Regions from separate parts of the Actinoplanes derwentensis genome, predicted to be linked through region 2. Evidence: riboswitches for the same ligand, from Rfam matches in the RefSeq annotation. Region 2 holds a riboswitch; the other holds the start of a gene.

Region 1 (3,406 bases), 860 kb from region 2:
AGGCGTCGACCACCGTGCGGGACTTCGCCTACACCGGACCGGTCGTGCCGATCCCGGACAACGACCCGACCGGGGCGACCGCCACCGTCGACGTCAGCGGAGTCGGTTACGCGTCGGCGCTCACCTTCTCCATCGACGGCACCGAATGTTCCACGGTCACCGGCGCCACCACCGTCGGCCTCGACCATTCGTGGGCCGGCGACCTGGTCGCCACCTTGACCGCCCCCGACGGCCGGGCGGCGACCCTGTTCGCCCGGGACGGCGGCGGCGGCAACAACCTGTGCCAGGTCGTCTTCGACGACGGAGCCGCGGCCCCGTTCTCGTCGGTGACGTCGGCGAGCGCACCGTTCACCGGCACCTGGCGGCCCGACGTGCCGCTGTCGACCCTGCGGGCCTCCGCGGTCGACGGCACGTGGTCCGTCAAGTTCGTCGACAACGCCAGCGCCGACACCGGCTCGATTCGCGCGTTCGCCCTGCACATCGCCGGTTTCGAACCCGCCTGACCCCGTGGTGGTCCGGCCGTCAGCACTCGATGACGTTGACGGCCAGACCACCCCGGGACGTCTCCTTGTACTTGATCTTCATGTCGGCACCCGTCTCCTTCATGGTCTTGATGACCTTGTCGAGGGAGACATGGTGCCGGCCGTCGCCACGCAACGCCATCCGGGCCGCGGTGACCGCCTTCACCGCGCCCATCCCGTTGCGCTCGATGCACGGGATCTGCACCAGGCCACCGACCGGATCGCAGGTCAGACCCAGGTTGTGCTCCATCCCGATCTCGGCCGCGTTCTCCACCTGCTCCGGCGTGCCGCCCAGCACCTCGGCCAGCCCCGCCGCCGCCATCGCGCACGCCGAACCCACCTCACCCTGACAGCCCACCTCGGCACCGGAGATCGACGCGTTCTCCTTGAACAGCAGCCCGATCGCACCCGCCGCCAACAGGAACCGCGCCACCCCCTCCGGTCCGGCGCCCGGCACGAACTCCAGGTAGTACCGCACCACCGCCGGGATGATGCCGGCCGCGCCGTTCGTCGGCGCGGTGACCACCCGGCCACCCGCCGCGTTCTGCTCGTTGACCGCCATCGCATAGACGGTCAGCCACTCCATGGCGTGCGCGGCCGGTTCCCCCGCGACCCGCAACTGCCGGGCGGTCGAGGCGGCCCGGCGACGAACCTTCAACCCGCCCGGGAGTACGCCCTCAGCGTCCAGCCCCGCGTCCACGCACTCGTCCATCACCCGCCAGATGTCCAGCAGCCCGTCCTTGACCTGCTGCTCAGCATCCCGAACAGTCCCGTCGCCGCGCCGGGCGACCTCGTTGGCCAGCATCAGGCGGGAGATCGACAGGCCCGTCGAGCGGGTCAGCGCCAGCAGTTCGTCACCGGAGAGGAACGGGAACGGAACGGGCTGCTGCTCCGGGCGTACCGCCGCCGCAGTGACATCGCCCGTCACGAACCCGCCGCCGACCGAGAAATAGGTCTTGCTCAGCAACTCGGCACCGTCAGCGCCGAAAGCCGTGAAGATCATCCCGTTGGGGTGCTCGGGCAGCGACCGCCGCCGGTGCAGCACCATGTCGACCTCGAAGTCCTTGACCAGCGGTTCAAGACTCGTGTCGACGGTCTCCGGGGCCTCCCCCATCAGCCCCAGCAGCACCGCCCGCGGAGTGCCGTGCCCATGCCCGGTAGCCCCCAGCGAACCGAACAACTCCGCCCGGACCTTCACCACCCGCCCATCGAGTCGACGGGCGAACATGGCACCCGCACGCATCGGGCCGACCGTATGCGAACTCGACGGGCCGATTCCGACAGAGAACAGATCGAAAACGGACACGGCCATGGAAGGCTCCTTCGCGACAGACAGCGGTTGAGTCTCCCTCGCTCTGTCATGGGGGCCTGAGAGCTTCGCCGTGAATCACGGCTTGCACCTTGGGCGCAGCCTCACGGCTGACTTTCCAGAGTCGCCTGACCACTGCGGTACGTGAGCCTGAGAGATTCTGAGGGAGAAGTTGCTCCTTCGGCGCCCCGTGTGCCTCACGGGGGCTCTCCCGCGGCGGCAGTCGCGGCTTCTTCAGTTGTGGCCTCGGACCCTACCCTGTGTCCATGTTCCCGGCCACGCATCCCGGCTCCCCCACCGATCCCCCCACCGACCCTCCGGCCGGACCATCCCCCAGCCCCTACACCCAGCCTCCCGCCGGCCCTTTAACCCCAGCGCCCGGCGGGCCTGCGGCCGGACCGGTTGCCAGCCCCGCGGCCGGATCTTTTGCCCCGCCCGCTGGCGAGCCGTTCGCTGGGCCTGGCGGTGAGGCGTTTGACGAAGTCGGTGAGTCGGCGGCTGTTCGGTTTGCGCCGTGGGTCTCGTGGATGGCGCTCGCCGGGGCGGTCGTGCAGTGGATGGGTTTCCTGGCGCTTCTCGGGGTGCTGGCCTTCATGCCCCGGATCGGCGCCGAACCCAGCGCCCCCGGTGAGGTGATCATCCTGCTGGCCGTCTCCGGACTGGTCCTCTCAGTACCGTCGCTGGTCGGGTTGGCGGCGGTCCGGGTCGCGAACGGCAGACCCGGCGGACGGGCGGTGCTGTGGACGTTCGGCCCGCTCGCGGTCGCGTTGTCGGGTGCGATGGCGTTCGGTGCGTGGCAGCAGATGACCAGCGAGGGTCACACCGTCGGCATCGAGTTCATGTTGATCGTATTGATCCTGATCTCGTCGGCACTGTACATATTGCCGATCATCATTACCGCATTCCTCTGGATGCTGACGCCGGCCCGCACCTACCTCGCCTGGCGGCGCCACGAGGACCGGGAGCCACTCGGCCGGGGCCTGCTGACCGCGGCCGCCGCACTGCTCGCGGTGGCGGTGTTCGCGGCCCTGATCACCGCGGTCCTGATGACGTTCGCCCCGCGGGAGCTGTCCGCGTCCGGCGACGCCGGCCACCTGGCCACCAGCCTGACCTACGCGACGATCGTGGCCGGCGTGGTAGCCGTGATGCAGATCCTGCTGCTCGGCGGCACGGTGCTGACCCGCCTGACCGGCCGGTGGATCCTGCGGACCATCGTGTACGGCGCGGGCATGCTCATCCTGGTGGCCCAGATGCCCGCGATCGTGGTGATCGGCCTGGGCGTCGGCGCGGTCGGCGACGAGAGCGGCGACGACGTAGCCCTGAGCTACGCCTGGACCGGCATCGCAGTCTTCTCCATCGGCGCGATCCTGCACCTGATCGCCATGCTCCTGATCGCCATGCCGTCAGTCTCCTCCCTGGTGGCCACCGACGGCGCCCCCGACGACCAGGCCGACGCGGGCCCGCAGACCTACTAGACACAGACCTGCAGACCTGCAGACCCGCAAGCCCAAGGGGGTGCGTTCGTTTTTGAGTGAGCTACGGGTTGGGCTGGCGACGGACTTTTTGTCCGCCGGTA
Region 2 (3,406 bases):
ACCGCGTCGTAGCCGGTGATCTCGGCGAGCCAGGCTTCGAGCTGGGCGACCAGGTGCTCGTAGCCCTGGGTCTGTGACGACGGCGCGAACGGGTGAATGTTCGCGAACTCCGGCCAGGTCACCGCTTCCATCTCGGTGGTGGCGTTCAGCTTCATCGTGCACGAGCCCAGCGGGATCATGCCGCGGTCCAGGGCGTAGTCCCGGTCGGAGAGTCTGCGCAGGTAGCGCAGCATGCTCGTCTCGGAGTGGTGGGTGTTGAACACCGGGTGGACCAGGTAGTCGGTGGTGCGGCCCAGCGGCTTGGCGCCGCACTCGGCGGCAGCGGCGACCGGGACACCGAAGGCGGCCAGGACCGCGGCGACGTGCGCGTCGGTGGTGGTCTCGTCGGTGGAGATCGACACCCGGTCCGCGTCCACCGGGTACAGATCGATGCCGGCGGACGCGGCCGCTTCGACGATGGCGGCGGCGCGACCGGGAACGATCGCGGTCACCGTGTCGAAGAAGGCGTCCGCAGCGAGCGGAACACCGGCCGCCGACAGTGATCCGGCCACGGTCAGGGCGTGCCCGTGCACCCGCTTGGCGATCGCTTTCAGACCGGCGGGACCGTGGTAGACCGCGTACATACCGGCCATCACCGCGAGGAGTACCTGGGCGGTGCAGATGTTGCTGGTCGCCTTCTCCCGGCGGATGTGCTGCTCACGGGTCTGCAGGGCGAGGCGGTAGGCACGGTCGCCGTCGGCGTCCTTGGAGACACCGACCAGGCGGCCGGGCAGTGACCGCTCCAGGCCGGCGCGGACCGCCAGGTAGCCGGCGTGCGGGCCACCGAAGCCGAGCGGCACCCCGAAACGCTGGGTGGTGCCGGCGGCGATGTCGACGCCGATCTCGCCCGGCGCGCGCAGCAGCGTCAGCGCGAGCAGGTCGGCGGCGGCGGTGACCAGGGCACCCTTGGCGTGGGCGGCCTCCACCAGGGCAGAGTGGTCCCGGACGGTGCCGGACGCGCCCGGGTACTGCAGGTGCAGCCCGAAGTAGTCCTCCGGCAGTTCCCCGCCGTCGAGGTCGACGATAGTGACGGTGATCCCGAGCGGTTCGGCCCGGGTCCGCAGCACCGACAGGGTCTGCGGGAACGTGTCGGCGTCCACCGCGTACACGCTGCTCTTGCTCTTGGACGAACGCCGCGCGAGGGTCATCGCCTCGGCGACCGCGGTGGCCTCGTCGAGCATCGACGCGTTCGCCGTGGTGAGACCGGTCAGGTCGGTGACCATGGTCTGGAAGTTGAGCAGCGCCTCGAGGCGGCCCTGGCTGATCTCCGGCTGGTACGGGGTGTACGCCGTGTACCAGGCCGGGTTCTCCAGGACGTTGCGTTTGATCACGGCCGGGGTGAACGTGTTGTAGTAGCCGAGCCCGATCATCGGGGTGGCCAGCACGTTACGGTCGGCGATGGCACGCAGCTCGGCGATCGTCTGCTCTTCGGAGATCCCGGCCGGCAGGTCGAGGACACCGTCGAAGCGGATCGTGGACGGGATCGCCGCGTCCATGAGTTGCTCGACCGACCCGTACCCGACGGCTTTGAGCATCTGGGCCTGCTCGTCGTTGTCCGGGCCGATGTGGCGGGAGACGAACGGGGAGGACGTCATGGGCGACTCCAAGCGTGAGAAGGTCGAGGAACAACCTCCCCCTCTGTCGTACCCAGAATCGGGCACTTCAGAGCGCCTAGCCACCGCGGTCCTTTTGCCTGAGAGGTTCCGGGGAGGATTTGCCCCTTCGGCGCCCTGTGCACAGGGTCTCTCCCGCATGGGTATTACTGGCAGGACCAACCTACCAGCGCACACGCCCATGATCGGGAGTCCTAGGGTGTGCCTGTGACGTACTTCCCTGCCGCCGACCGCTACGCCGAAATGATCTACCGGCGTGCTGGTCGCAGCGGCCTCAAACTTCCCGCCATCAGCCTGGGCCTCTGGCACAACTTCGGCGACGGCCGGCCCGGCGACCGTCAGGCCGACATCGTCCGCCGCGCCTTCGACCTCGGGGTCACCCACTTCGACCTGGCCAACAACTACGGGCCGCCGCCCGGCAGTGCCGAGACCAACTTCGGCCGCATCCTGAAAGCCGACTTCCAGCAGCACCGCGACGAGATCGTCATCTCCACGAAGGCCGGCTACACCATGTGGGACGGCCCCTACGGTGACTGGGGTTCCCGCAAGTACCTGGTGTCGTCGCTGGACCAGTCCCTCAAGCGCATGGACCTGGACTACGTCGACGTTTTCTACCACCACCGGCCCGACCCGGAGACGCCGCTGGAGGAGACGATGGGCGCGCTCGACGCGATCGTCCGCTCCGGCAAGGCCCTCTACGTCGGCATCAGCAACTACTCCAGCGAGCAGGCCGCCGAGGCCGCCCGCATCCTGCGGGAACTGGGCACGCCGCTGCTGATCCACCAGCCGTCCTACTCGATGCTGAACCGCTGGATCGAGGACGACAACCTGCTGGACACCCTGGAGACGGCCGGCGCGGGCTGCATCGCGTTCAGCCCGCTGCAGCAGGGCCTGCTCACCGACCGGTACCTCGGGGGCATCCCGGACGACTCGCGGATCCGCACCAGCGTGTTCCTCAACGAGGACGCCCTGGACACCAAGACCCTGGGCCGGCTGCACACGCTCAACGACATCGCCAAGCGGCGCGGCCAGTCCCTCGCCCAGCTGGCCCTGGTCTGGGCGCTGCGCGACGAGCGGATGACCAGCCTGATCATCGGCGCGTCCAGCGTGCAGCAGCTGGAGAACAACATCGCCGCGCTCGGCAACCTGGCCCTCGACCAGAGCGACCTGGACGAAATCGACGCGACGCTGCTGGACGCGTAGCCGTACCCTCCCGTCTCATGATCGACCTCGTCGAACGGCACACCGCCCTGGCGGTCGTGGTCGGCTCCCGCGCCTATGGTCTCCACGGGCCCGGATCCGACCACGACCGGCGGGGTGTGTTCGTGGCCCCGACCCGCGCCTTCTGGACCCTCGACAAGCCGCCCACCCACCTGGACGGGCCGGCCGAGGAGCAGTTCTCCTGGGAGATCGAACGGTTCTGCGCGCTCGCTCTGCAGGCGAACCCGACGGTCCTGGAAGTGCTGTGGTCACCGATCGTCGAGTCCGTCGACGAGGACGGGCGGCTGCTGCTGGCGACCCGGCAGGCGTTCCTGTCGCGGCGGGTCGCCCAGACCTACGGGTCGTACGCCCGTGACCAACTCGCCAAGGTGGCGTCCCGGCGCGAGCGGACCGGCGAGGTGAACACCAAGCAGGCCATGCACATGATCCGTCTGCTGCTGGCCGGTGCACACGTGCTGCGCACCGGCGATGTCCTGGTCGACGTGACAGACCTACGAGACGACCTGCTCGCGGTACGCCGGGGCGAACGCCCG

What was found. Region 2 has a riboswitch for glycine ahead of gcvP (aminomethyl-transferring glycine dehydrogenase). Riboswitches for the same ligand answer to the same signal wherever they lie in the genome.
Region 1: another riboswitch for glycine. It lies ahead of BLU81_RS05525 (L-serine ammonia-lyase); the one in region 2 lies ahead of gcvP (aminomethyl-transferring glycine dehydrogenase).

The regions. Positions count from the first base shown of each region.
Region 1 is NZ_LT629758.1:1,250,557-1,253,962, reverse strand. It holds gene BLU81_RS05530 (S8 family serine peptidase) at 1-503, shown strand, start outside; gene BLU81_RS05525 (L-serine ammonia-lyase) at 523-1,833, opposite strand; glycine riboswitch at 1,875-1,954, opposite strand; glycine riboswitch at 1,959-2,054, opposite strand; gene BLU81_RS05520 (hypothetical protein) at 2,358-3,305, shown strand.
Region 2 is NZ_LT629758.1:2,112,378-2,115,783, reverse strand. It holds gene gcvP (aminomethyl-transferring glycine dehydrogenase) at 1-1,634, opposite strand, end outside; glycine riboswitch at 1,711-1,800, opposite strand; gene mgrA (L-glyceraldehyde 3-phosphate reductase) at 1,854-2,855, shown strand; gene BLU81_RS09665 (nucleotidyltransferase domain-containing protein) at 2,873-3,406, shown strand, end outside.